Regions from separate parts of the Granulicatella sp. 20925_1_28 genome, predicted to be linked through region 1. Evidence: predicted binding sites of a transcription regulator. Region 1 holds the regulator's gene; the other holds the start of a gene.
The links. The regulator Rex, encoded in region 1, represses fermentation and respiration genes when NADH is low (regulators of the CRP and FNR family bind a similar motif). The targets are predictions, from matches to a motif close to TTGTGAANTANTTCACAA.
Positions count from the first base shown of each region.

Region 1 (11,658 bases):
CCCAGTTCGATGGCGCCTCTTTGCCTTCTTCCACCCCTTGGAGATACGCTAACACATTTTTACGCCCCTTCACCCACATGAAGCCCGTATATGGATCGTGTGTGGCAAGGCTGGACTTCCCGTTTAAGAGAAGTAGGTTTTGCGGAATCTCAGACTGTGGTAAGGCAGACAAATGGAACGCTATCGACTTCGTTAGTACATGGTTCGATACGCTATCGTAATGGATATATAATTGTTTAGCCACAGTCTCACCTCCATAGAGTTTATCATGTTCCATTATAAAGGATTTCTTTCTACTAAAACATATATATTAGATTACATTTTTACGTGTGAACCGCTTTCTTCTGTAACAATTTAGCAACATTCTAAAGTGGATTCTCCACCCTTTATACGCAAAAAAGGGTTGAAATGATTTCTTCAACTCTTTTTCTTTCCTTCTACAGGTTAGTCCATTCTTAGCATTTGACTTTCTGAGTGATTCTTTTCACCGCAATGTCTATTCTTTCAATCACTTCCCAATAATCTTTTGGAAAGCTCTTTAATTCAACAATATCCACAGGGTCAAAATGATACACTAAATGACGAATCAATTGGTGATGAAGAAAAACAAGATCTTTAAAGTCCTCTAATGAAATATATTCCAACCCTTCAATATACGCACATAATTCCTTATAAGATTCTTCGTGAAAGAGGCTTTCCTCATGTAGATAATAAAAGAACGTTCCCTCTTCCAGTAGTACATTTTTTCTAATAAACGACATCCATCTAACCTCTTTTCTTATCGTTAAAAAGTTTCACTTTCTGAAAACAAAAAGACTGAGGAGCCCCCAGTCTAATTTCTACATTTTTTCTAATCGTTTAATACGATTTTCCGTTGATGGGTGTGTTGAGAAGAGTGAATCTCCTTCTTCCCCAAACGGATTTGAGATATATAACGCCGCACTCTTCTTGTCGGCTTCCGTCATTGGCGGGGCTTCTGAAATCTTCGTCAGTGCAGAAATAAGTCCATATGGATTTCGTGTGAATTCCACTGCAGACGCATCTGCTAAGTACTCACGGTTTCGTGACAAGGCCAATTGTAGAATCGTCGACATAAATGGTCCAAGAATCATCGCGATTAAACCGATGACCATGAAAATGGCATTTGCGCCACCACCGTTGTCATCATCATCTCGGTCTCTACTACCGCCACCCCAGAACATCATGCGACTTCCGAATTGGACGAGCATGGCAATCACGGCACCAAGCGCAATCGCAATTGTTTGAAGGCGAACGTCATAGTTACGAATGTGTCCAAACTCGTGGGCAATAACCCCTTCAAGCTCTTCACGATTCAAACGTTCTAAAAGCCCTGTTGTGACCGCCACGGCTGCTTTTTCTGGAGAACTTCCTGTCGCAAACGCGTTTGGAGATTCGTCCTCGATAATAAAGATACGTGGCATTGGTACTTTTGCGATTATGGCCATATCGCTCACGATATTCCAAATCATCGGTGCTTGATTTTTATCTGTAATTTCTCTGGCATGGTTTAATTGCATCACTACATTAGTCGCATTTGCAATCATCATCATTGAATATAGGCCACCTGCAACAAGGGCAATAATGACCCCAGCAGCCGCATTCCCTATGGCGTAATATCCAATTCCGATACCCACTGCAACGAAGAGCGCCATGTACAACACAATAACGACAAGCGTTTTGCGTTTGTTGGAAGCAATTTGTTGATATAACATCCTAGCACTCCCTCCCTACTAATGAACTGTCAATTAGAATTTCACTTCAGGAACTTTACGAGCTTCAACTGGAGTTTCTAACATTTCTTCTTTAGTGAATCCACCAAAACCAGCAATAATATTTGTTGGAATTGATTGAATAGAGATGTTATATCTCGCAACACTTGAATTGTATAATTGACGAGCGTAAGAGATTTTGTTCTCTGTGTTTGTCAATTCTTCTTGTAAGTTTAAGAAGCTGTCGTTCGCTTTTAAATCAGGATAACTTTCAGCTAAAGCGAAAATAGTTTTTAAAGCACCTGATAATTGGTTAGATGCTTCCATTTTTTCTTGTGGTGAAACATCGCTACCCATGTTTGCAATTTGGTTTCTCATCGCAATTACTTGAGTTAATGTTTCTTGTTCGTGTTTTGCGTAACCTTTTACTGTTTCAACAAGGTTTGGAACTAAGTCATTACGACGTTGTAATTGAACATCGATTTGCGCCCAAGCTTCTTGAACCCAGTTTTTTTGTTGTACAAGTCCGTTGTATGCAAACATTGCCCATAGAACAATTACTGCTAAGACTCCTAATACAATCCATACTACTGTCATTTTGTGACACTCTCCTTTAGATTTAATACCCTCATTGTACCATATTTTCCTAAATGTGTGTAAAATAGTAGGCAAAGATAAAGTAGCAAATCGTAAATTTTTCTGCATCCATCCTAAGACGGATTTTGCAGTAGAAAGGAGCCCCATGATTCAGCAACAGTTATTCTCGCCCATTCCACAGACGATAGAGAATTTTTCTCGTTTTCCATTGCCACAAAGCTACGTGGATTTTCTTTTGGAAAATGGTGCCGGATTCTTCACGAACACTAAGATTACAACGGTTGAACCAACGCGCTTTGGCCTCGACTACGCCCTCTGTAATGGACTGAGCGGATACTCAGAAGGCCCGTATTTCCCAAGCATTCTGGATGCTGCATGGTCTCCAGAAGTGACAGGGTTGCCCGAGTACTTTGTAGTCTTTTTCCAAGACGGACCTATCTACTACGCCTTCGATTATCAAGACGGTATTGAACAGGAACCCAGCATCCGTCTGATTGACGTTGAAATGGATCAGTGGCTCGAAGTGGCAAACTCCTTTGACGATTTCCTCTCTCGGCTGGAGGCAACTACCGAAGACATCACGTATGATATGAGGGATTGGGTTTCCATCCATACCTTACTGCAACAAATCGGACAGGAAAACCCTGATACACTGGAGGGACTTCTTGAAATCTTGCAAGACACCCACCCACAACTCTTCTTGCAGCAAACAGCCTATGCCTTAGAGCATACAGAGTCCGACGCCGTTCGTTCGCTATATAAAGAACGCTTCGCCTTTATCGAAGACTTCCTCATCGCAGAATTCTCTTCTTATCCAGAATACGCGCACTGCAAATCCCTATTATCATAACCACAAAAATAAGACCAGCATATCTGTTGGTCTTATTTTTTTTCTCTATCCATCCTCTTTTTATAAGTATCACCAAAAAAGTGTTCAAAACGGAGAACACGAAGGATTTTATAGTAGCAGTAATGGGGAATCGTATTAAATGCGAATTAATGGGCGTAGGAATTTATTCCGTACGACCATTTTGAGGCTTTAAAGTCGAGAGACTACAGGCTCGAGACGGTACCCCATTACAGCTATTATAAACAAATCCTTCAGTGTTCGAAGTTTTGAACTTCGTTCACTTTTGTCGAGAAGCACCTTGCGGTGTTTTTATCCAAAAAGAAAAAGAGGGGTGAAAAACTTTCACCCCTCTTTGATTACATCATACCCATGCCCGGATCCATCCCTGGCATTGGTGGTGCTACTGGAGCTGGTTTGTCAGCTACAACAGCTTCTGTTGTTAATAATAATGCTGAAACAGATGCAGCATTTTGTAATGCAGAACGTGTTACTTTTGTTGGGTCCACGATACCTGCTTCAATCATGTTTACCCATTCATCTGTAGCGGCATTGTATCCAATTCCTTTTTCTTCAGATTTCAAACGAGCAACAATGACTGAACCTTCAAGACCTGCATTTTCTGCGATTTGACGTAATGGTTCTTCTAATGAACGAGATACGATTTTCGCACCTGTAGCTAAGTCGCCTTCTAATTCAAGAGCGTCTACCACTTTTTGAACGTTCACAAGAGCTGTTCCCCCACCTGAAACGATTCCTTCTTCAACCGCTGCGCGAGTTGCGTTTAAGGCGTCTTCAATGCGAAGTTTTTTCTCTTTCAATTCTGTTTCAGTAGCGGCACCGACTTTAATCACGGCAACCCCACCTGATAATTTAGCAAGACGTTCATGTAATTTTTCACGGTCGAAATCACTTGTTGTATCTTGTGCTTGTGCGCGAATTAAAGCAACACGGTTCGCGATTAATTCTTTAGAACCTGCACCTTCAACGATTGTAGTGCTGTCTTTAGAAACCACTACTTTACCAGCAGTCCCTAATTGAGCTAATGTAGCGTCTTTTAATTCTAAACCAAGGTCTTCTGTAATGACTTGAGCACCAGTTAAGACCGCGATATCTTCTAACATCGCTTTACGACGGTCACCAAATCCTGGAGCTTTTACAGCTACCACGTTAAATGTTCCGCGTAATTTGTTTAATACTAATGTTGGTAAAGCTTCGCCATCCACATCATCCGCGATGATTAATAACGCACGTCCTTGTTGAACGATTTGTTCTAACAACGGAATGATTTCTTGGATGTTTGACACTTTCTTATCTGTGATTAAGATAAATGGATTGTCTAAAGTCGCAATCATCTTGTCGTTATCCGTTACCATGTATTGTGATAAGTAACCACGGTCAAATTGCATACCTTCTACAACATCTAATTCTGTTTCAATCCCTTTAGATTCTTCGATTGTAATAACGCCGTCGTTACCCACTTTTTCCATAGCTTCAGCGATTAATTCACCGACTTCCGCTGAACCTGAAGAAATTGCCGCAACTTGTGCGATGGCTTCTTTTGATTCTACTGGACGAGAAATGCGGTGTAATTCTTCAACCGCTGCTTTTGTCGCAAGTTCAATCCCGCGACGAATGCCTACTGGGTTAGCTCCAGCCGTTACGTTTTTCAACCCTTCACGAACGATGGCTTGTGTTAACACTGTCGCTGTAGTTGTACCGTCACCGGCAATATCGTTTGTTTTTGAAGCCACTTCAGCAACGAGTTTTGCACCCATATTTTCGAAGTGATCTTCTAATTCGATTTCTTTGGCAATCGTTACCCCATCATTTGTAATCAGTGGAGAACCGAATGCTTTTTCTAATACAACATTACGTCCTTTTGGCCCTAATGTTACTTTTACTGTGTTCGCTAAAACGTCCACACCACGTAGCATGGCGCTTCTTGCATCTTCTGCAAATTTAATATCTTTTACCATAGTTGTATCCCCCTTTATTCAACAATTGCGATAATGTCTTTTTCTTTCACGATGATATATTCTTGACCATCTAATTTAACTTCTGTTCCTGAATATTTCTCGAATACTACTTTATCGCCAACCGCCACTTGACGGTCTTCTGCAGCAGTGAATTTGCTTGTTGCGATGACTTTTGCAAATTGTAATTTTTCTTGAGCAGTTGTTGGTAGGAATAATCCTCCAGCAGTTTTTTCTTCTTGCTCTACCATTTGAATAACAACTCTATCTTTTAAAGGCTTTAACATATGAAATCCTCCTTCATCTTTTTTAGCACTCAAAAACACTGAGTGCTAACTCATAGTTTTATGATACTCATTTGGTCAGGAAAAATCAAGAATAAATACTTGCTTATTTGTCTGGAATTTTGTAAGATTTTGACAGGAAAGGATGATTGCGATGACACGAAAAAGTTTCTTCAGAAAACTATATTTTGAAATCATATTAGCCGTCTTCTTTATCTTTCTAGCAACGACGCATTATCCTGGAAATGGATTTGACTTTATCACATTATTCTGCTGTCTATTCGCAACGACAAGCATCGTAACAAGTATCAACATGCTTCGCACCTACAACGAGTTGAAAAAACTCGCCAACCTCATCGAGAATCTGCCCGATGACGAGGATTCACTAGACGATAAAGAACCAAAAGAAAAGCACTAATCACTCCGCAAATCGGATTGGATTAGTGCTTATTTTTTTACAAAAAAGGCACCCTATTCGGATGCCTTTCAATAGATTATTTTTGGTTGTCCAAGAAATAAATAAGTGTTTGAAGTTCGTTTGTTAAGTCCACGTTTTGAACTCGAACGTTTTCTGGTACGTCTAATCGGATTGGTGTGAAGTTCAAGATTCCGCGAACATTTGCTTCTACTAAGCGGTCTGCTGTTTCTTGAGCTACATCTTGAGGCACTGTTAAGATGGCCACTTGGATTTGTTGAACTTTCAATTGTTCTACCATTTCATCCATGCTGTAAACTGGCACACCTGTTTGGATTGTTCCAACGATGTCTTCGTTTACGTCGAACGCTGCGCTAATACGCACGTTGTTGCTTTGGTGGAAGTTGTAGTTTAAGAGCGCTTGTCCTAATTTACCGACCCCTACTAAAGCGACGTTTGTTAGGCGATCTTGGTTTAAAGTATGGCTGAAGAATTCTAATAAGTATTCTACATCATATCCATATCCACGTTTTCCTAAAGCTCCGAAATATGAAAAGTCACGACGTATTGTTGCGCTATCGACTTTTACAGCTTCACTTAATTCAGTTGATGAGATGCGACGTTTTCCTGCGTCATGCAAGAAACGTAAGTAACGATGATAAATGGCCAAACGTTTCGCAGTTGCGCGTGGCACTTCGATTTCTTTTAATTCGTTTAAATCTTTCATGAATAAGACTCCCTTTTTCTTTTTTATCCATGCGTATTCTATCACAACGACATTTCATTTCACAAACAGTTTGCTTGTACCTCACGAACATTAATGAATTTCGCTTATATACAGCAAGCCTTGTGCTTTTTTCTTCACAACCTCCCCATTGTGAATGTGAATGCAAAGAAGAACGCGTATCAATATTGTTCCCCCTCTTTTTTATGCTAAAATAAACTGATACCACATTGAAAGGACCCGTCATGATTTTATTACAAGGACAAGGACTCGCGCGTACGTTTGCGGATGAAGTCCTATTTGAAAATATTACGATTCATATTCAAGAAAATTCACGCATTGCCATCGTTGGGCGAAATGGTACTGGAAAATCTACGCTATTAAAAATGTTGGCTGGAATCGAAGAACCTTCTCTTGGTGCTGTGTCAAAGAAGAAAGACCTTTCGATTGGCTACTTAGATCAATACGCTGCCATCCAGTCTTCCCGCACTGTTTGGGAAGAAATGGTGCATCTCTTCGAAGATGTGGAAACCTTGAAGAAACAAGCGCAAAAAGCAGCTGAACAACTTGGTGACCCAGACCTTCTAAGTGACCCCGTGGCGTACGAACTCGCCTTAAAACGATACGACCAGCTACAAGAAGAATTGAACCAAAAGAATGCGTATGGTTACGAGTCTGAAATTCGCACCGTGCTTCATGGATTCCGTTTCTATCCAGAAGACTACGACCAACCGATACAAGCACTCTCTGGAGGTCAACGCACTCGTTTGGCACTAGCTCGTATTTTATTAGAAAAGCACGACCTACTCATCTTAGACGAACCGACCAACCACTTGGATATTGAAACATTGACGTGGCTTGAAGACTACTTACGCTCTTCAAGTAGCGCGCTTGTCATCGTATCCCACGACCAATACTTCTTGGACCGTGTGTGTAACGAAGTCTATGAAATCAGTCATAAGGCCTGCGAATATTACAAAGGAAACTACTCGCACTACTTAGAAGAACGCGAGCAACGCTATTTACTCAAACAAAAAGCCTACGAGAAGCAGCAACAAGAGATTCACGACTTGGAAGAATTCATCCAGAAAAACTTAGTGCGCGCATCAACTACAAAACGTGCGCAATCACGCCGTAAGAAGCTCGAGAAAATGGAACGCTTAGAGAAACCAAAAGGCGATCAGCGCTCTGCTCGTTTTGAATTTACCGTGGAACGCGAATCCGGAAACCAAGTGCTGCAAGTCACTGATGCTTATATCGGCTACGACCACGAAGCCTTGAGCGGTCCGATTTCCTTCCAGCTTCGCAAGCGTGAAGCTATCGCGATTGTGGGGCCTAACGGTATTGGAAAATCTACCCTCTTGAAGTCGATTACGGGTGAATTGCCTCTAATCGAAGGCTCAATCGACTTAGGCACTGGCGTTCAAGTTGGTTACTTTGACCAAAACTTGGCCGGCCTCTCATCGAATCAAACAGTTCTAGAAGAACTTTGGTCTCGTCACTCTACGATGCCTGAAAAAGACGTCCGTTCGATTCTTGGCAGCTTCCTTTTCTCAGGAAACGATGTCGAGAAAACAACCGCTCAACTCAGCGGGGGTGAAAAGGCCCGTTTGGCGCTTTGCAAACTGTCTCTGGAGCATGATAATTTCCTACTGCTCGACGAACCAACGAACCACTTGGACATCGACAGTAAAGAAGTCCTCGAAGATGCCCTTATCGACTACGACGGCACGATTTGCTTCGTTTCGCATGACCGTTTCTTTATCAATAAGGTCGCAACGGCCATCCTAGAAATCGAAGAAACTGGAAGCACATTGTATTTAGGCGACTATGACTACTATCTCGAGAAAAAACAAGAGAAAGAAGAACTCGCCGCATTGCAAGAAGCCAAGAGTGTCGAAGCAACAACAGCTGAGCCGATGACAGAAGCCAAAGCCAGCTACCATGCCTCTAAAGAAGAGCAACGTCAAATTCGTACACTCACTCGTCGCATCGAGCAACTAGAAGCGGAGATGCACGATATCGAAACGGCGCTCGAACAAGTGCATGAGGCGATGACACTGGAAGAAAACTATTCTGATCCAGATAAATCCGCTGCCCTCTCAACCGAAGAAGGCGCCCTTCTTGAACGCCAAGAAACGCTCCTCGCTGAATGGGAAGAAGCGTCTCTAGCTCTAGAAGAATTCAAGCAATAATCTTTTGAAATTATCATATATGATAATTTTGCACTTTCAGCAATTCAAAAAAGCGTAGACTCTTTTTATAGAGCCTACGCTTCTTTTTATTGTTAATGTTGCCACTGACTTTGATAGAGATTGTAGTAAAATCCACGTTGTTCCATCAAGCTGGCATGATTTCCTTTTTCAATGACATGTCCGTCTTTTAAGACAAGAATCACATCCGCGGTACGAATCGTCGACAAGCGGTGTGCCACAATAAAGCTCGTGCGTCCTTCCATCAGATGTTGGAAGGCTTCTTGAATCTTCAACTCGGTACGCGTATCGATGGAAGAAGTCGCTTCATCGAGAATCAGCATATTCGGTTGTCCCATCATCACACGCGCGATGCAGAGCAATTGTTTTTGTCCTTGCGAGAAGTCCCCACCGTCATCTGAAATCACCGTATCATATCCTTGTGGCAGACGACTTACAAATCCATGAATATGGCAGAGTTTTGCGATGCGAATCATCTCTTCTTCGCTAATCGTTGGATTTCCCATCGTGATATTTTCACGGACAGTTCCCGTTTGAAGCCATGTTTCTTGAAGCACCATTCCGAATCCATTTCGTAGGCTTTGACGCGTGATATCTTCAATCGAAAGCCCGTCGATGGCTAATTTCCCACTATTAATATCGTAGAAACGCATCAATAAGTTAATCAATGTCGTCTTCCCACTTCCGGTTGGACCGACAATCGCCACACGTTGCCCTGGTTTGACATCCAGCGAGAAGTCTTCAATAAGCGGTTGGTCTTTCACATAAGAGAAATCCACATGGCTAAATTCCACAGCCCCGTCAAAGTTTTCAGGAGACACAGCACCTGCACGCTCTGGACTCTCAGAAGGTTGTTCCAACAGTTCAAACACGCGATTCGCACAGGCAATCGCATTTTGTAACTCCGTAATGACTCCTGAGATTTCATTGAATGGTTTCGTATATTGGTTCGCGTAACTTAAGAAGGACGACAGTTGTCCCACCGTCACGCCACCACTCATCACGAAGAACGCCCCGAACACGCCCACACTTGTGTAGACGATGCTATTGACAAAGCGCGTTGCCGGATTCGTGATGCTCGAGAAGAAAATAGCCTTGAGCGATACATCCGTTAACTTCTTATTAATCACCGCAAAGTCCTCAATGACTTTTTCTTGTTGCTGGAAGGCCGTAACCACTCGTGTTCCCTCAATCATCTCATTCATATAGGCGGTTTGGTCGCCACGAATTTCCGATTGTTGTTTAAAGAAATGATAGGATTTCTTCGCAACAAAGCTGGCCATCACGAAGGATACTGGCGTCACCACGACTACTACGAGCGTCAATGTCATATTCACGCTCAGCATAAAGACTAAGGTTCCTAGAATGGTCATCACACCCGTGAATAACTGTGTGAATCCCATCAATAATCCATCCGCAAATTGATCTGCATCCGCAATGATACGACTCTCGATTTCTCCGGCTGGATGAATATCTAAATAACTGAGTGGTAATGTCTCGATTTTTTCAAGCGCGTCTCTACGAAGGTCACGAACCACAGAGTACGTCATCTTGTTATTGCTGAGGTTCATTAACCACTGCGCGATGGCTGCCACTGCCGTAAAGAGGGCAATCTGCCAAAGGATGGCAAATAGTCCTTCATAGAACACTTGGCCCGTGTCCAGCATTTGGTCCACAGCTTCCCCGACTAATTTTGGAATCATTAATGTTCCGAATACATTCACACTCGCCATAAGGATGGACGCTACGAAATAAATCCGGTAGCGACGGATGTAGCGGAGAACTTTACGGATGGTTTCCCATTGAGTTTTCTGTCTCATGCTTCATCCTCCTTTGGAAATTGTGAGTAGTAAATTTCTTGATAAATCTCATTGTTGGCTAAGAGCTCTTCATGCGTTCCTTTGCCGACAAGATTTCCTTCATCGAGTACCAGAATTAAGTCTGCATACTGCACTGAAGCCGCCCGTTGCGACACGATAAAGGTCGTCGGACGTGGTGTTTGGTTCTTAATCGCCTCACGCAATTTCGCATCGGTCGCAAAGTCTAATGCCGAAGCACTATCATCTAGAATTAAAATTGGGGCTTGTTTAGCAATCGCACGTGCAATCGTCATCCGTTGTTTTTGCCCACCGGATAAATTACGGCCATTTTGTTCGATACTATAATCAAGTCCGCCTTCTTTCGTTTGTACAAACTCGCTGGCTTGAGCGACACCGAGTGCATGTTCTACCACTTCAGTAGAAGCAGATGCATTTCCAAAACGAACATTATCAGCAATCGTTCCACGGAAGAGTTGCGCCTTTTGCAAGACCATTCCGACCGCTCCACGAAGCGATGCAAAACGGTAGCGACGAACGTCTGCCCCGAACACCTCTACAGTCCCTTGGGTCGCATCATAGAAACGAGGAATCATATTGACAAGAGACGATTTCCCGCTACCCGTCCCACCGATAACGCCGATGGTCTGTCCTTTCAGCGCGGTAAATGAGATATGGTTCAACGCTGCGTTTTGGTCTCCCTGATACGTCAACGTCACGTCTTTAAACGCCACCGCCACTTCTCCTTCAGGATGAACCTCTTCAGTTCCTTCGACCATATCCGCTTCAATCGATAGAATGTTATCAACACGCTCTGCACTCGCTACTGATTTTGTCATCAATACGACAAGGTTCGCAAACTTCACAAGTTCCACTAGAATTTGTGACATGTAGTTTGTTAAAGCGATGACTTCCCCTTTCGTTAAGGTTCCTGTATCCACTTTAATCGCTCCACCATAAAGAATGACGATGAGGGCCACATTCACAATTACAAACGTAATAGGGTTCATAGCGCCTGAGAGACCACTCACCTTTTGTTGCGCTTGATTCAACGT
Region 1 is NZ_JAPWBS010000002.1:150,701-162,358, forward strand. It holds gene O3793_RS02275 (hypothetical protein) at 1-244, opposite strand, end outside; gene O3793_RS02280 (hypothetical protein) at 456-761, opposite strand; gene htpX (zinc metalloprotease HtpX) at 840-1,733, opposite strand; gene O3793_RS02290 (LemA family protein) at 1,767-2,327, opposite strand; gene O3793_RS02295 (SMI1/KNR4 family protein) at 2,473-3,177, shown strand; gene groL (chaperonin GroEL) at 3,534-5,153, opposite strand; gene groES (co-chaperone GroES) at 5,168-5,437, opposite strand; gene O3793_RS02310 (hypothetical protein) at 5,589-5,852, shown strand; gene O3793_RS02315 (redox-sensing transcriptional repressor Rex) at 5,929-6,576, opposite strand; gene O3793_RS02320 (ABC-F family ATP-binding cassette domain-containing protein) at 6,819-8,768, shown strand; gene O3793_RS02325 (ABC transporter ATP-binding protein) at 8,861-10,606, opposite strand; gene O3793_RS02330 (ABC transporter ATP-binding protein) at 10,603-11,658, opposite strand, start outside.

Region 2 (11,658 bases), on a different contig from region 1:
TTTTATGAAGACCAAAACCATATTCTTCCAAAAGAAATCTTGGTTCCAGAAGCGATTGACCAAGAACTATTATCAGAAACGCTCGGTGTGAAGGTGATGACACCAAAACGAGGTTCTAAGAAACGAATGTTAGACCTTGCTACTCAAAATAGTGAGATTTCATTAAATGAGAAATTCAGAAGAGAAGAGCAAAGTCAGTTGAAGACAAAAGGTGCCTTGGAAGAACTTTCAGAAGCGTTAGGGTTAGAAAAAGTTTCAGTGATTGAATCTTTTGACCATTCGAATATTCAAGGGACCAATCCAGTATCTGCGATGGTAGTCTTTAAGGATGGAAAACCAGACCGCAAAAATTACCGTAAGTTTAAAGTGAAGACTGTTGTAGGAAGTCACGAATTTGCGACGACTCAAGAAGTCATCCGTAGACGCTATTCAAGATTACTAAGAGAAGGTGCTAAACTTCCAGATTTAATCTTAATGGATGGTGGTAAAATCCAAATGAGAGCTGCGCTAGAAGTTCTGGAAGATGAATTAGGATTAGAAATTCCAGTATGTGGAATGGTGAAAAATGAAAAACATAAAACCGCTACATTACTGTATGGTGAAGACTATAAGGAAATTGATTTGGATAGAAAAGGACAAGCATTCCAACTAATACAACGTGTCCAGGAGGAAGTTCACCGATTTGCGATTACGTTCCACAGACAACTACGAAGTAAAAATACATTTGCTTCGAAATTGGAAATGATTGATGGTGTCGGACCGAAAACAAGAAAGAAACTATTGCGTCATTTTAAAACGATAACAGCAATGAAACAAGCCAGTCTTGAGGAGTTACAATCTATCGGAATTTCTGAAAGAGTAGCCAGAAATATTCTTGAAGAACTAGGTAAATAACTATATATTATTTCGAAATGAAACAGGTTGTAAAATCTGTTTCATTTTTATTTTGTTTTTCAAGCTTTATTCATTGTGTTTTAAAGCGGAGTATGGTATCGTTCACTATGTTGAAAAAATAAACAAAAGGTGGTTAAACCAATGAAAAAATGGATGAAAGCTGGTTTCGTTGCTGTGGCTACATTATTAGCAGCATGCGGAGCAAACACAACTAAAACACAAGAAACAACTGTATCAGTTTCAGAAGCGCAAGCGAACTGGGACAAAATTGTTGAATCAGGTGTCATTAAAGTATCAACTGCAGGTACTTTATATCCACAATCATTCCATAATGATAAGAACGAATTAACGGGTTACGATGTGGAAATTATGAAGGAAGTTGCGAAACGCTTAAACCTTAAAGTTGAATTTACTGAAATGGGTGTTGACGGAATGTTAACAGCTTTAGACAGTGGTATGACAGATATCGCAAACTACTCAATTGAAGAAGGTGCGAAAAACTTCGACGCATACTTACACACTACACCTCATAAATACTCATTTACATCAATGGTTGTTCGTGGAAGCGACAATTCAGGAATTCATTCTTGGGAAGATGTAAAAGGTAAAAAAGCTGCAGGTGCTGCAAGTACAAACTACATGAAGATTGCTAAAAAACTTGGTGCTGAATTAGTCGTATATGACAACGTAACAAATGACGTATATATGTCTGATTTAGTAAACGGTCGTACTGATGTAATTATCAACGATTACTACTTACAATCAATCGCCGTTGCTTTTGCTAAAGATAAATATGACATTAAGATTAACGAAGGCGTTTATGCAAACCCATATAGCGCAAGTTTCTCAATTTCACTAAACAACACTGTGTTACGTGACAAATTTAATGAAGCTATGGATGCGATGAAGAAAGACGGAACTTTGAAAAAAATCTCTGAACAATTCTTCGCTGGTCAAGACGTAACAGAACCTAAAGATTTCAAAACAGAAAAAATCGATATTTCAGATGTAGACTAATATGTTAAATAAAATTTTCGATATCAATATTGCAATCAATAACTTTTGGTTTATTCTTAGTGGATTGGGATATACATTAGGAGTTGCATTAACGAGTTTTGTTTTCGGAACGATTTTAGGATTCGTTCTTGTTTTAATGAGACGTTCAAGATTCCGTTTATTAAGATGGATTGCGACATTTCATGTTTCCTTTATGCGCGGAACACCAACTTTAGTATTTTTATTCTTACTATATTTTGGGTTACCATTTTTAAAAATAACGTTACCGGCTTTAGTCTGTGCGCTCCTTTGCTTTAGTATCGCAAGTAGTGCGTATATTTCTGAAGTGTTGCGTTCGGCCATGGACGCAGTGGATAATGGTCAATGGGAAGCAGCGATGTCTCTTGGAATGAGTTACCGACAAACGTTGCAAAAGGTCATCGTTCCACAAGCATTCCGAATCGCCATTCCGCCATTAAGTAATGTGTTACTGGATATGATTAAAGGATCGTCTCTTGTTGCGATGATTTCACTACCTGACATTTTCCAAAATGCGAAAATTGTGGGTGGACGTGAACAAAACTATATGACGGTTTATATTTTAGTGGCGATTATTTACTGGATTATCTGTTTGCTTTTTGAACAAGGACAACGATATTTAGAAAAGAAAATGGCACTTTAATTGAAATAGAACAGAGAACTGTGTAAGAACAGTTCTCTTTTTTTATAAAAACGTTGAAACTATTTGAAGTATAGCCGTTTCTTCGATAAAATGAATAGGACTCAAAAGAACAATGGTTATCGGAAAGGAACCTTATGAATACAAAGACTATTTGGGAGCAACATGGCTTCCACACATTAACACCGATACAAGAAAAGACACAAGAACTGATCAAAGAAGGAACAGATGTAGTAGCAATTTCGCCAACAGGTACTGGGAAAACTTTAGCGTATGTCGTTCCTATTTCGGAGCGAGTAAAAGCGGATAAAACGCTACAAGCTTTGATTGTGGCTCCTTCTCAAGAATTAGCTCAACAAATTGGTGCAGTTATTAGAGAATGGAAAACACCTGAAATTCGTGTGCAAGTTTTAGCAGGTGGGGCAAACGTTAAACGACAAGTTGAGAAGTTAAAAGAAAAACCAGAAATCGTTGTAGGGACACCAGGACGATTACTCGAATTATCTAAACTTCGTAAATTAAAGCTACATCAAGTAGAACTGCTTGTATTAGATGAGGCGGATTATTTACTCGATCCTGAGCAATTGAATAACACGAGAGAACTTGTGAAGAAGCTTCCTTCTGAAAGACAAGTTCTTTGTTTCTCTGCAACAAAGAATAAGAATTTAGAAGAAGTTAATAAATGGATTAATATGTTGCCAACTTTTGTCGAAGTGACTGAGGGAAGTGGAGCGAAGTCAAATGTGGTACATGGTTACATCGAGTGTCCAACAAGAAAACGTGATGAAGTGTTAAGAAAGCTTGCATTTTCCGAAAATGCAAACCAAGCGTTGGTTTTTGTTAATTCGATTGCAAATGCTGCGTTACTTGGTGAAAAGTTAGCGTATCATCAAGTTCCAGTTGCACTTCTTTCAAGTGATGCTCATCAAACGGAACGTAAGAAAGCTATCGACTTATTTAAGAAAGGACAGATTCCATTCTTACTGAGTACCGATGTCGCACAACGCGGTCTTGATATTGAAGATTTACCACTTGTCATTCATTATGATATTGCAGATTCAACAGAACAATATACCCATCGTTCTGGACGTACAGGACGTATGGGAAAAGAAGGGTTAGTTCTTAGTCTAGTGAATGACCGCGAACTAAGAGACTTGAAGAAGGTTGCAGGGAAACATAAACTAGTTCAGTTTGAACTATATGCAGGACAATTAAAACCAGTGACACAACCGAAAAAGAAAGAAGTAAGTTCTAAGAAACCAACTCAGAAACGAAAGAAGGGGAATAAGAATGGAAATCATCGAGGATTTAAAAAGTCAAATTAGTTTTTTTGGATTCGAAATGACGGATGCTGATAGCTTAGTGGCTTTGGAAAAAGAGGAGCAAACCTTTGTACTCTATTGGGCTAAAGATGGTTTCGTTCTATTTGAAACTTCTAAAGAAGGTGTATGGAGAGCGAATAGACCAATCGTTATCCCTTCAGAACGCATTCAAAAGGTTTCCGTTGAGAAGAAACTTTTAGGAAATCCCAAATTAACATTGCAATATCTTGATAAAGAGGAAACTTATGTCTTACCTATGAAATGTGGATTTCATCAAAATCAAAAAGTAGAAGTCAAGAAACTTATGAATACTATAGAAGGATTAAAAGGGTAGTTGTATGGATATCATTAGTTCACCTAAAAATGAAAAAATTAAAGAGCTTGTCAAACTTCAGACTGCAAAAGGTCGTAAAAAAGCAGAGATGTATCTTCTCGAAGGAGAGCACCTTGTAGAAGAAGCGATTAAAGAGAAAGCTCCGATTGAATTGATTGTGGTTACTAGTAATCGTCTTGCAGACTACCAAAATCTGTTAGATCAAAGTGATGTACAGGTGCTAGTTGTCTCTCAAGATGTCTTCCATAAGTTATCAATGACTGAAACCACTCAAGGGATTTTAGCAGTTGTGAAGATTGTTAAACAGGATTCATTGCCTTATAGCGGTCGCTTCATTGTGTTAGATGCAGTTCAAGATCCAGGGAATTTAGGAACGATTGTGAGAACGGCTGATGCTGCTGGATTTGATGCGGTTGTATTAGGAACAGGAACGGTTGATTTATATAACGATAAAGTTCTTCGTTCGATGCAAGGAAGCCATTTCCATATCCCAGTTTTTCAAGCGAATTTGAAAGATTACTTGCCAACGCTTAAAGATAAAGGTGTGCAAGTAGCAGTAACGGCACTTCACCGTGATTCAAAAGATTACACTATCTTACAAGGAGCAACGGATGTAGCCATCGTCGTTGGTAATGAAGGCCAAGGCGTCTCTGATGACGTGATTGATTTAGCAGATGTCGTAGTGACAATTCCGATGTTTGGAAAAGCAGAGTCACTAAACGTCGCTATTGCTTCGGCGCTATTAATGTATAAAACGAAAGAGAAGAAGGAGTAACAATGGATAATAGACCAAATCCAATGGGAAGGAAACGCCCAATTCTTGAAACGGTTAGAAATATGACTATTATTTTCTTTGCCTTAAGTGCGATTGCAGCATTATATAATTTTGCCTTAGCAGCAAGAGTGCTAATTATGGCAGTAGTGATGTTCGTTATCTATATCAGCATGTTTTTATCTAAAAAGAAGAATACAGAGAGCAAAGAAAAAGAAACAGAAGAGTCGTAATAAAGCTGTAAAATCAATTGACAGAATGTTCGTCTTTAGGTATACTAATTTAGTACTGTTTCAGTAGCTCAGCAGGATAGAGCATTCGCCTTCTAAGCGAACGGTCGGGGGTTCGAATCCCTCCTGAAACGCTAAATTATAAAGAGTATTATCGGATTTATTTCGGTAATGCTCTTTTTTTATTTTTGCTTAGTGAAAATAAAATAAGAAAAGAGACATATTGTGAATACAGAACCATAGATTGTGAAATTTTTCATTCTGTTTCAAAAAAATAGTACAGCGAAACACACTGTTATAATACATCTTTCACAACTTTTAACACTTTAAAATCGCGATTATAGCAATATTTAACAAAATCTTTGTATTTTTTTACACTTAAGTATTGCAACTAATTTTTATTGTGTTATAATATTCATGTAGATAGCTGTTATAAGTTTCACAACCAATTATCTAAGGAGGAAAAATTTATGGAACAATGGAACGGTTTCAAAGGTAAAGTATGGAAAGAAGAAGTTAACGTCCGTGACTTTATCCAAGAAAACTACACACTTTATGAAGGAGACGACAGTTTCTTAGCTGGACCTACTGAAGCTACTAAAGCTTTATGGGCACAAGTAATGGACTTGAACAAACAAGAACGTGAAGCTGGTGGTGTCTTAGATATGGACACTAAAGTTGTATCAACAATCACTTCACATGGTCCTGGTTACTTAAACAAAGATTTAGAAACAGTTGTTGGTTTCCAAACTGAAAAACCATTCAAACGTAGCTTACAACCATTTGGTGGTATCCGTATGAGTGAACAATCAGCTGAAGCTTACGGATTCAAGATCGACGAAGAAATTTCTCGTATCTTCCGTGACTGGCGTAAAACTCACAACCAAGGTGTATTCGATGCTTACACTCCAGAAATGCGTGCAGCTCGTAAATCAGGTGTTATCACAGGTTTACCAGATGCTTACGGTCGTGGACGTATCATCGGTGACTACCGTCGTGTAGCTTTATACGGGGTTGATCGTTTAATCGCTGAAAAACAAAAAGACTTCGCTAACATTGGCGATGGCACTATGTCAGACGATGTAATTCGTTTACGTGAAGAAGTTTCAGAACAATACCGTGCATTATTAGAATTAAAAGAATTAGGTAACATCTACGGATTCGATATTTCTAAACCAGCTTCTAACGCTCGCGAAGCTTTCCAATGGTTATACTTAGGATACTTAGCAGCTATTAAAGAACAAAATGGTGCGGCTATGTCTCTTGGACGTACTTCAACATTCTTAGATATCTATGTACAACGTGACTTAGAAAACGGAACATTAACTGAAGAACAAGCACAAGAACTTGTTGACCACTTCGTTATGAAATTACGTTTAGTTAAATTCGCTCGTACACCAGAATACAACGCATTATTCTCAGGAGACCCAACTTGGGTAACAGAATCAATCGCCGGTGTTGGTGAAGACGGACGTCCATTAGTAACTAAGAACAGTTTCCGTTTCTTACACACATTAGTAAACTTAGGACCAGCTCCTGAACCAAACTTAACAGTTCTATGGTCAACTCGTTTACCAGAAAACTTCAAATTGTTTGCAGCTAAAACTTCTATTAATACATCTGCAATCCAATATGAAAACGATGATGTAATGCGTCCAGAGTGGGGCGACGACTACGGAATTGCTTGCTGTGTATCTGCTATGCGTATCGGTAAACAAATGCAATTCTTCGGTGCTCGTGCTAACTTAGCGAAAACATTATTATATGCGATCAACGGTGGTATCGATGAAAAATCTAAAGCACAAGTTGGTCCTAAATATCAACCAATCACTTCAGAATACTTAGATTACGATGAAGTAATGGCTAAATACAACGACATGATGGAATGGATTTGTGGTTTATACTTAAACACATTAAACATCATTCACTACATGCATGATAAATACAGCTACGAAAGAATTGAAATGGCATTACATGACACTGAAATTCTACGTACAATGGCAACTGGTATCGCTGGATTCTCAGTAGCAGTTGACTCATTATCAGCTATTAAATATGCGAAAGTTAAAACTATTCGTGACGAAGATGGCGTTGTTGTTGACTATGAAGTAGAAGGCGACTTCCCTAAATATGGTAACAACGATGATCGTGCTGACGAAATCGCTGTTTGGTTATTGAAAGAATTCATGACTAAAGTTAAAAAACATAAAACTTACCGTAATGCTAAACATACAACTTCTATCCTTACAATTACTTCTAACGTAGTTTATGGTAAGAAGACAGGTAACACTCCTGATGGACGTCGTGCTGGCGAACCTTTTGCACCAGGTGCTAACCCAATGCATGGTCGTGACACACACGGAGCTTTAGCTTCATTATCATCAGTTGCTAAAGTACCTTACAAATATGCATTAGATGGTATCTCAAATACATTCTCAATCATTCCTAAAGCTTTAGGACGTGAATTAGATGTACAAGAAGAAAACTTAGTTGCTATGTTAGATGGTTATGCTTCTAAAGGTGGTCACCACTTAAACATCAACGTATTCAACCGTGATACATTATTAGATGCTATGGAACACCCAGAAGAATACCCACAATTAACAATTCGTGTATCTGGTTACGCAGTTAACTTCATTAAATTAACTCGTGAACAACAATTAGACGTAATCAACCGTACAATGCACGAAAGCATGTAATCATAAAGTGTGAGGTCGACTGTTAGAAGTAGACCAAACTAGATTGCTGAAATTAAGAAAACGGATGGGCAAAATCGTCCATCCGTTTTTTAATCGAAATGGCCCTAAAGTACACGAATTGTGATATACTAGTAGAGAAAAGATAGGAGGAATAATGATGAGTGAACCAGTAACTGGATATATTCATTCTACAGAGAGTTTTGGTTCTGTAGACGGACCAGGTATCCGTTTTGTAACCTTCATGCAAGGTTGTCGTATGCGTTGTGAGTTTTGTCATAACCCAGATACTTGGAATATTGGGGGCGGTCATCCGATTACTTCTCAAGAATTACTCGATCAAGCGTTGCAATATCGTGCATTCTGGGGACGTAAAGGTGGCGTAACTGTCAGTGGAGGAGAGCCTTTATTGCAAATTGATTTCTTAATCGATTTCTTTAAACGTTGCAAGCAAGCTGGAGTACATACAACATTAGATAGTTGTGGAATGCCATTTACGTATGATGAACCATTCTTCTCAAAATTCGAAGAGTTATTAGAATATACGGATCTTATTTTATTAGATATTAAACATATTGATGATGAACAACATAAGAAATTAACAGGGTGGACGAATAAAAATATTCTTCAACTAGCAGAGTATTTATCAGATAAAGGACAACCGGTATGGATTCGTCACGTGTTAGTTCCAGAACGTTCAGATTATGATGAATATCTCATCCGATTAAGTGAGTTTGTAAGTAAATTGAAAAACGTATTGAAGTTTGAAATTTTACCTTATCACAAATTGGGTGTGTATAAATGGAAGAACTTAGGAATTCCATATAAATTAGACCATATTGAACCACCAACACAAGAACGTGTGGACAATGCTCGTCGTATTTTAAGAACAGACGAATATAAAGGTTATTTAAATGCATAATGAATGAACTGTTATAGTTTAAAAGCTATAACAGTTCTTTTTTTCTAGAAATCTTAGAAATAATGCATTATCTATTGGTTTTAAGTGATAATTATGTTAAAATTGTCAATGTAAATTTATATAGAGAGAGGCCAAATTATGAGTAAATTATTAGTTTTCGGACATCAAAATCCAGATACAGACGCAATTACATCAGCAATTTCATATGCTTACTTATTACGTCATTTAGGAGAAGATGCAGAAGCAGTTGCCCTAGGGACTCCAAATGAAGAAACACAATACGCTTTAGAATATTTCAAAAAAGAAGCTCCACGCGTGATTGGAGATGTTTCAGAAGAAACAAATCGTGTAGCATTAGTAGACCACAATGAAGTTCAACAAAGTGCTACAGGAGTTGAAAAAGTGGAAGTAGAATATGTTGTGGATCACCACCGTATCGCAAACTTCCAAACAGCAAACCCATTATTCTACCGTGCAGAACCAGTAGGATGTACAAATACAATTCTATACAAAATGTACAAAGAATATGGAGTAGATATTCCAAAAGATATCGCAGGATTAATGGTCTCAGCCATTGTATCAGACACATTATTATTCAAATCACCAACATGCACACAACAAGATATCGAAGCAGCAACAGACTTAGCAAACATTGCTGAAATCGATGTGAATGTATATGGTTTAGAAATGCTAAAAGCTGGTACAAACTTAGGAAATAAATCAGAAGATGATTTAATCGACTTAGATGCGAAATCATTCCCAATGGGAGGAGCAAACTTACGTATTGCGCAAGTAAACGTAGTGGATCCTGAAGAATTATTAGCACGTCGCGATGCATTAGAAGAAAGCATGCGTGTTGCAAACGATAAAAACGGATATGATACATTCGTATTTGTCATTACAAACATCTTAACAAGCGTCTCAACAGTATTAGTTGTTGGTGACCATTTAGATAAAGTGGCTCAAGCGTTTAACGCAAGCTACACAGACGGTGTACTAACACTACCAGGAGTTGTTTCTCGTAAGAAACAAGTTGTCCCACCTTTAACAGTGGCTTTTGAAGGATAAAAATTAACGGAGTGGGTGAGGAACATCCTTTAAGTCCTCCCCACTTTTTTAGTAAAGGAAAAGGAAAATGCGAAATCTATTACAGTTAGTGAAAGATGCGCTTGTACCACAATCAAAAAAAGAGTGGACGATTTCTCTTGTAACGATAACGGTGCGTAATCTTTCAGTGATGAAGAAATTTTATACGCAAGTTTTAGGTCTTGTTGTACTGCAGGACTTTGATAACGAAATCCTTATTGGTCACAGTAGGGGTAGCGTTCCTTTGCTTCGCTTAGTTCAAGGTAAAGGAAGTAGAGATTCAATTCTAACAACGTACTATATCGGCTTTAAATTAACAAAACCATTCCAAATGGGCGAGTTAATTAATCGATTGATTTTAGAAGAACAAACAATCACTGCGACAGGTTTTGATGGCTATACGGATAACTTTTATATCTTAGATCCTGAAGGAAATCGCTTGAAGTTTATGATTGAAAGCGAGAGTGGTTCTGAACTCGTTGATGAATATCTTGAAGGGACAGAAATGAATCGTTCGCTTCATGAGTTTATCGATGGAGTTGATGCGATGGCAGAAGAATTTCCACCAACCGCTAGTATCGCACAAGTGCACTATAATGTGTCCGATGTTGAAGAAACAGGAGCGTTTTTAACCGAAGCGTTTTTATTCAAGACTACCTATGATTATGTGACTCGTCGTAAGAATTTTAAAGTGAATCGAGATGGATACTCACTAGCAATTAACGCATGGGAATTCATTCCTCATTCACATCAAGATTTTTATGGTGTTTCTGAAATTGAATGGCGTGTTCCGAATATGCGAGAATTAGAAAATCTTGTGCTGAATTTGGAATCGAAAAAAGTGCCGTTTCATTATTATGATGCTGTGTTGAAAGTTCCAACAGCAAATGGCATCCAATATTGTTTCAAAGTGGGTGATCATGCATGAGTTTTCTAAACCCATCTTCTTATCGTAAATATCGAAAAAACAAGATGATTAGGCATGTACTTTCACTGTTAGCTGTTGTCATTTCTGGTTTTCTACAGGCGTTTACACTGAAAGTATTTATTCAACCATCGAATCTATTGTCTAGTGGGTTCCTTGGAGTATCGATTTTAATGAATCAAATCGCAGAACTCTTTGGGGTAGAATTATCGATCTCAATGTTACTGATTATGCTCAATATTCCAGTTGCAATTTTATGTTACCGCGGAATCAGTCCACGATTCACGTTTTATTCGATTCTACAAGTATTCGTGGGAAGTTTCTTTATTCGAGTATTGAATTTTGAGCCGTTATTTGTGGATGATACTATGCTGAACGTGATTTTCGGTGGGGTATTAAATGGTTTATATGTTTCACTGGCCTTGAAGGGAAATGCTTCTACTGGTGGAATGGACTTTGTGGCGTTATACGTTTCAAACCGTAATGGTAAAACAATTTGGCAAGAAGTTTTCCTATTTAATACAGCATTACTATTAATATTCGGTGCGTTATTTGGCTGGAAACATGCGGGATATTCGATTATCTTCCAATATATTTCTACTAAAGTGATTAGCACCTTCCACCAACGTTATCATAAAGTTACGTTACAAATCACAACACGTTATGGTGAAGACGTCATGGATGCCTATTTAAAGACAGTTCGTCATGGGATTTCATGTGTGGAAGCCATCGGTGGCTTTAGTCGCGAAAGAATGTATTTGCTGCATACAGTGTTATCTTCTTATGAAGTGATTGATGCGGT
Region 2 is NZ_JAPWBS010000001.1:264,734-276,391, reverse strand. It holds gene uvrC (excinuclease ABC subunit UvrC) at 1-894, shown strand, start outside; gene O3793_RS01250 (transporter substrate-binding domain-containing protein) at 1,036-1,911, shown strand; gene O3793_RS01245 (amino acid ABC transporter permease) at 1,925-2,572, shown strand; gene O3793_RS01240 (DEAD/DEAH box helicase) at 2,707-3,894, shown strand; gene O3793_RS01235 (hypothetical protein) at 3,860-4,225, shown strand; gene O3793_RS01230 (TrmH family RNA methyltransferase) at 4,230-5,000, shown strand; gene O3793_RS01225 (hypothetical protein) at 5,003-5,230, shown strand; tRNA gene O3793_RS01220 (tRNA-Arg) at 5,288-5,361, shown strand; gene pflB (formate C-acetyltransferase) at 5,698-7,926, shown strand; gene pflA (pyruvate formate-lyase-activating protein) at 8,084-8,845, shown strand; gene O3793_RS01205 (manganese-dependent inorganic pyrophosphatase) at 8,984-9,913, shown strand; gene O3793_RS01200 (VOC family protein) at 9,981-10,859, shown strand; gene O3793_RS01195 (YitT family protein) at 10,856-11,658, shown strand, end outside.
Region 2: a site for Rex is predicted at 5,655-5,672, ahead of pflB (formate C-acetyltransferase). Genes of this name have one in related genera too.